Regions from separate parts of the Paenibacillus sp. JGP012 genome, predicted to be linked through region 2. Evidence: riboswitches for the same ligand, from Rfam matches in the RefSeq annotation. Region 2 holds a riboswitch; the other holds the start of a gene.
The links. A riboswitch is a leader RNA that binds a small molecule or an ion and turns the genes downstream of it on or off. The one in region 2 is predicted to bind ZMP and ZTP.
Positions count from the first base shown of each region.

Region 1: linked by a shared signal. The riboswitch ahead of HNR77_RS13700 (TIGR01440 family protein) and the one ahead of HNR77_RS00625 (DJ-1/PfpI family protein) in region 2 are both predicted to bind ZMP and ZTP.

Region 1 covers NZ_JACHKG010000009.1:148,026-151,442, forward strand. Annotated here, with positions in the region: gene HNR77_RS13695 (serine hydroxymethyltransferase) at 1-980, opposite strand, end outside; gene HNR77_RS13700 (TIGR01440 family protein) at 1,199-1,792, opposite strand; ZMP/ZTP riboswitch at 1,908-1,989, opposite strand; gene HNR77_RS13705 (low molecular weight protein arginine phosphatase) at 2,086-2,658, opposite strand; gene HNR77_RS13710 (manganese efflux pump MntP) at 2,723-3,283, opposite strand; gene HNR77_RS13715 (hypothetical protein) at 3,381-3,417, opposite strand, start outside.
Region 2 covers NZ_JACHKG010000001.1:141,483-144,899, reverse strand. Annotated here, with positions in the region: gene HNR77_RS00630 (Type 1 glutamine amidotransferase-like domain-containing protein) at 1-439, opposite strand, end outside; gene HNR77_RS00625 (DJ-1/PfpI family protein) at 573-1,172, opposite strand; ZMP/ZTP riboswitch at 1,221-1,300, opposite strand; gene HNR77_RS00620 (hypothetical protein) at 1,489-1,809, shown strand; gene HNR77_RS00615 (immunoglobulin-like domain-containing protein) at 1,966-3,417, opposite strand, start outside.

The DNA of each region.
Region 1 (3,417 bases), on a different contig from region 2:
GCTTCCTTACCCGTGATGTTCACGCTGCGTGTATCGATCAGCATCAAGTGGTTGTCTGTACCGCCGGATACGATGTTCAATCCTTCAGCGATCAATGTTTCAGCCAAAACTTGTGCGTTTTTCACCACGTTTTGAGCATACGTTTTAAACGAAGGCTGCAATGCTTCACCAAATGCTACAGCTTTCGAAGCGATCACGTGCATCAACGGTCCACCTTGGGAACCCGGGAATACGGCTTTATCAATGGCAGCTGCCCAGGATTTGCGGCACAGGATCATACCGCCACGTGGTCCGCGCAGCGTTTTGTGTGTTGTTGTTGTTACAAAGTGTGCATGCGGCACCGGGTTAGGATGCAATCCAGCTGCAACGAGTCCTGCGATATGCGCCATATCAACCATGAACAGAGCGCCAACATCATTGGCGATGGAAGCCAGCTTTTCAAAATCAATGGTACGTGGATATGCACTTGCACCCGCTACGATCAGACGAGGGCGGTGTTTGAAAGCTGCTTTGCGAACTTCATCATAATCAATGAGGAATGTATCTTCCTGTACGCCGTATGCAACGAAGTTGTACAGCAAGCCGGAAGCGTTAACCGGACTACCATGCGTCAAGTGACCGCCATGCGCCAGGTTCATACCCAGTACCGTGTCACCAGGCTTCAATGCTGCCAGGTATACTGCCATGTTTGCTTGCGCGCCGGAATGCGGCTGCACGTTGGCATGCTCTGCACCGAACAGCTCTTTCGCACGGTCACGAGCGATATCTTCAACAACATCCACATGCTCGCAGCCGCCATAGTAACGTTTGCCAGGATAACCTTCAGCGTATTTGTTGGTCAGAACGGAGCCCAGTGCTTCAATTACCGCTTCACTTACGATGTTCTCGGATGCAATCAGCTCGATGTTGTTCTGTTGACGCTTCAATTCAAGATTCATCGCTTCCAGTACTGCAGGGTCATTCTTGCGCAATTGTTCCATGTTTAAATTCCTCCTAAATTATAATGAAGTTATAAAGCGAGCTTTCAGGTTACACGCCTGACTTCGATTGCATCACCATCTTACGATCACTGTTATCCCCGGATTTCTTTGAACCCCTTTTGACAAAGGGGAAATCCGGTGATAAACGTGAACGCCACGCTTCTCCAGATTGGTGTTGCACTCTCCGTTTACGTGTAAACATCATTTCGCTTTATACGTTAGTCACAAAAAGTAGCATCTGGCTGCTCTTCCATTCGGTATACCGCACGCTCTCCGCCAATCAGCTTCGGACGTGTAAGTGCTGTTGTGACACGCGCCTCACCGATGTATCGAAGTGTTGTACGGAAAGGAACAGCAACATGGCAAAGATGCATGCCAATCATCGTTTCCCCGATATCCAGACCCGCATGAGCCTGAATATGTTCAGCTAGACACGGTTCGGACAATGAACGATAGGCCGCAGAAGCCATCGATCCGCCAGCCTTAGGCACAGGTACAGCCCCGACCTCTGTTAGTCCAAGCCGGTTTAGCAGCGCACGTTCCATAACCAGTGCACGGTTCAGGTGTTCGCAGCACTGAAATACGGTGTCGAAACCAAACTCCGTCTGTACTTCGCGAATGCCTGCAAGCAGCTGCTGCGCGACATCCACTGCACCGCTGGTGCCGATGCGTTTGCCTGCTACTTCACTTGTGCTTGTGCCAATCACAACGATGTGACCCGAGCCAAGCTTCCCGGCAATTGCCAGTTCACGCAGGATCGATGCGGTTTGCTGCTGCAATCCGGGTTGTTCTGAATCCAATTCAATCGTCATCCCATCGCCTCCCGATAAAATCATGCCCGCTGCTGCATGGCATTTCAGGTTCTATTATAGCGAAAAATCAGATGAAAGACGAAAAAAAGAGCAGTCTGCGGGTAACGCAGAATTGCTCTTTTGCCCAGGCGACCGGCCGTTTGTTTCGGTGCTCCATTGTGGTTGTGCCCACTTCGTCGCCAGTTACACCGAATCCCTGTTTTCCCCTTCATCATAAATCAACGCCACTCTAAAATCAACGATTAATTTACATTCCATGTTCTGTTTCTCTATCGTTCCTCTGTCTGCCTGATTTATTCAAGCTTATCCAACAGCTTGGATAACGCTGTACGAATCTCTGCCGCCGTAATATTGTAATCGTCCCGACTGCCTCCAAACGGGTCCGAGATATCAAAGCTCGGGATGCGCTGCCGAATCTCGATGGCACGCTCCCGCTCGGATGCCAGAATCTCCTGGCCCAGTGCCCGCTTCATCTCCAATGTGGCAAACAGGCTGTCCAATTCTTCCAGGTCATGAAGCACCTGCTCGTCATTTTCGACATACTCCTTCAGCGTATAGGTCTTCTGAATGGAATCGGGAAACACCTGCATCACATGCTGCTTGTGACTCCGGGTTAATGTCAGCACAAGATCCGCCCACTCGATCAGCTCTGCACTGAGCTGGGTAGATTGCGACGGCCCCTCTGCCTGATGGTCTTTCAAAACTGCTTCAGCATGGCGGGATATCGGCATGCCTGTGGATGCCGCCACACCTGCGGAACGAACATTGACCTGAATGCCGCGTTCGGCCGCAAGTTTACGCAAAAGCCCTTCTGCCATGGGGCTGCGGCACGTGTTTCCTGTACATACAAACAAAATATGCTTCATTGTGATAGCCTCCCCATATGATCCAGATGTGATATGCCTATCTTATCGTTCAACTGTTTTATTTTTAAAATATAAACAAAAGTCCAAAGGCAAGCAAGATGGCCCCGCCTACAGCTTCACCGTAATCGCCCAGATTCTGCCTTACCCGGCGCCCCAGCAGCAAACCCATGATCGACATCAAGCCGCCGCAGAAGCCAAAGGCCAGAATGGTCAGGACCAGATCACTGCTAAACATACCCAGCGAGACACCAACGGAGAAGGAATCCACACTGACACTGAGCGAAAACAAAATAATACCCAGCATGGATCGATGATCCACCAGCTTGGTCTCCCCTTCGCGAAACGCATTCAGAATCATGTGACCGCCCAGCAGCACCAGCAGACCTCCTGCCGCGTAGTTCGTTATATCACCCAGCAAGGAGCTGACATACTTGCCCATGTACATGCCAGCCAGCGGCATGATGACATGAAACAGCGCGGTGACGGTACTGATCTTCAATACATCCCTCAGCCTTATGCCCTTCATGCCAATTCCGATGCCCAGCGAGAACGCATCCAGTCCAAGCGCAACCGCCATAATCAGAATGGTTACCAACTGCCCCACATGGGCAGACACATCCCACATTCTCATTCCCCCAAGTCGCATAAAGGTTCTTGTACACGATATGCGGACAAGGACCTAAACATGACCTTTGCGGGACTAACCCCTCCTACCAGAAAAATTATTTATCCCACTGTATAGGCAGTTTTTCATTGGTC
Region 2 (3,417 bases):
TTGTTTCGACCTCAGGGATAGTGTCATTAGAAAATAACCATTTTGCAGCCATGTTTAATGAACCAGCACTTGCACCGATGATCACGGCGTTGCTATTCTTGATTACATTGGATAATTCATATTTGGCCAGAAAATCGTGCTGCTGAACAGGATCTCCACCGCATAAATAAATGACTGAAGCGTTACGCATAACTTGCTGGGCCTCTTCCTGCTGCATGCGGTAATCAATGAAATGAGTTTCATCAAAACGAAGGTTTGCCTGAGTAAACCATGTCCATTCCGTGATATCATCAAAGTTAACCTGCTCACCTTCATAATCAGAAGGATCACCGCTAATCATAACAAGTGATTTTCTGTCTTGGATATCCTCGTGCAACAATTTAAACAGCTTCTCTGGGAAAAAATGATTAAACCAACTGAAGTAGTAATATGTCCTCAAACTTAATGACCTCCATATGTAAAGTTTCATGCCGCCAATCTATGCTTATCATTATAATTTGAGGGCGCAATTGATATGATTTTCCACCTATCGTTTTCAACGTGCAGGGTACTTCTCAACAAGAATCCCCATTTCAAGCCTTCTTCCAATCATATTCCATAATATTTGCCGTTTGTATAGCTCGATCTTCGCCCAGTAGTCGTTCTACAACGTATAACGCAGCATCCATGCCAGCGGATATTCCAGCGGACAATACAATCTTCCCGTTATCCACATAACGAACATCTTCTATGATTTCAGTAGAAGCAGGGATAATTTCCCGTAATTCTTTCATCGCCAAACGATTGGTTGTCACCTTCAAACCGTCTAACAGATTGGCTTTTGCCAAAATCAAGGCTCCCGTACAGACCGACAGGATCATCTCGACATCGTTAGACACTTCCCGAATCCAGCTCGTTATCGTTTCATTGTTCATTTCTTTTCTTGAACCCCAACCTCCAGGGATCACTAATATATCGGGATCAGGACAGTTATGAATCGTATAAGCTGGATTGATGCTCAGCCCTCCCAATGCCTGGATCGGACCTTCCGTTTCCGCCACAGTGTACACATTGAAGTCCTGCCCTCTGTTACTTCCTGAAATAAAAACTTCAAATGGTCCTGCAAAATCCAAAGGTTCTACTTGTTCAAAAATGAATACTGCCACATTTCTTGCCTGCCGTACCTGTTCCATCCTATTCATCTCCCGTAAAATAAATAAAATCATTCGGTGTACGACCAAATACGTTGCCCAGGCGTACGGCTTATGAAATATGTGCTTGCTCGTGGTTTTTCACGTTTACGCCAATGGCACATACCAAATATTTACTTCATTCATTATAATCTGGACATTTATATGACTACAAGTGTTTTGGGCATTCGCCTGTATCCTTTGACCTATTCAGGCCCCGCTGATCTTGTAGGATAATGTAGAGTACGATCAACTGCCGGAATCGGATCAGATCACGTGCGAGATAATCGACATCGACAAACCGAGAGGCATTGATATTGTGTTAAGTTCGCACGATCACAAGCTGACCATTCCGTTCGCTGATGATCGGACTGATCGAGACAGCGCTATTCGGGCTATGCAGGAAATGATTGGTCCACGTTATCAGATTCGATGGTTTATGGAGTCTTTAGGCAACGACACGTTAGCCTTTCTATTATTGTCCACAGAACAGTGGGCAGAGCTTGAGAAGCAATTCGGGAAAGAAAAGCTGGAGTTTCACTTCCAGCCGATAACAAGTGAAAGCGTCATGTTTTCCCTCGATATGGATGAGGTGTTCGGGCTAATAGAAACAAGGCAAAAAGTGCGTACCTCTGAATAGGTAACGAAAACTCATTCGTACTTGTACGCTTAGTTCCCCGGTTTTTAAGCTAAAAAACGCCATCACGTAATGTGATGGCGTTCCTTTTTTGAATGAAGCCCAGGAGGATTAATCGCTTCGTCATCGCTCCATGTAGGCCCCCTATACTTAATGTGTCTACATCAAACTCCATAAATTATAGATCATCACTGCTGCTTCTGCACGGTTAGCATATTTCTTCGGCGCAAACTCATCGTTCCCTACACCGTTTATGATGCCTGCTCCCTGTATTGCCTCTACCGCTTGCTTCGCATAGCTTGCGATGCTTGCTTCATCCTTGAAGGCTGCAGCTTCACTGCTTGGTAACGCTAGTTGGTTCATTTGAATTGCTTTGAATACCATAACAGCCATATCTTCTCGCGAAATGTTCTCATGAACACCGAAGCTTCCATCTGGTTTCCCGTTCACAATCCCCAGCTTCTGCGCGGTTGCGATATTTTCATGGTACCATTCTCCTTGCTCCACATCACTAAAGCTTGTCGTTGCGCTTTCATCCGATAACTCTAACAGATTCATCAACATATTGATGAATTCAGCTCTTGTCACTTGACCTTTCGGATTAAACTCGCCGTTGCCTACACCTTTTACGATGCCTCTTGCTCCCAATGCCGAGATTGCATCCTTCGCCCAGCTTTGGGTCACATCCTGAAACCTCGTTGCAACATACATTAACGCATACTTACTTAGTTTCGTTGGCTTGAACTCTACTTGACCAGTTCCTGCATAGTACTTACCATTCATCACTACTCTTAGCTCTCCATTATCCTTCACATCGTATACGATGATGTTGTTTGGATTCTCGGAAGGCTTTAATTTGTATGGCAGTGCAATCACAAGATCATCTCTACCATCAAACGCTGTAAGCTTCTTACCATCCATCGTTAACTTGATATCGTATACAACCTCACCGTTCAGCCCAGCTTGTGTGCCAGCTGGAAGTTGATCAGCTGCCATTTTCTTGATCGACAATCCTAACGTTTTCCCTGCGCTTGCTCCTGTTCCAAGCCGTTCGGTAGCCAACGTTACGACTGCTGAGCCTGTGTTGATCTCGATGCTACTTACCTTAGCAGTTCCACTTGTTAAGCGCGGATCAACTGATAGATCAATGGTTAGTTCGTTCAAGCCTTGATTACCGTCAACTTGTACCCGCAGCTTACTGCCTGTCGTTTGATCAAGCGCACGCTTCACCGTATCTGCACTTAACTTGACTTCAGAAGTGCCGCTCTCATTCACGACTGGTTTGATGTTTATTTGCCCGTTGTCCGTTACCACGGGTTCACTTCCACCTGTAGAAGCTGGTGGTGCTACAGGTGCAGGAGTATTACTGCTACTACCGCCACCATCTCCATTACCACCGCCTGGTGCAGTCGGTTCAACCAGTGGTGTCACCGTTACCGTAGCGCTGGATGATAAACCGCCATCTACCGTAGTTACTGTAATGGTTGCTGTTCCTGGTGCCACCGCCGTTACGCGACCTGTTGCACTTACAGTAGCTATCGCCGGGTTGCTTGAGCTCCATGTTACTGCTTTTTTCGTTGCATTAGCTGGGACTATCGCAGCTGTCAATTG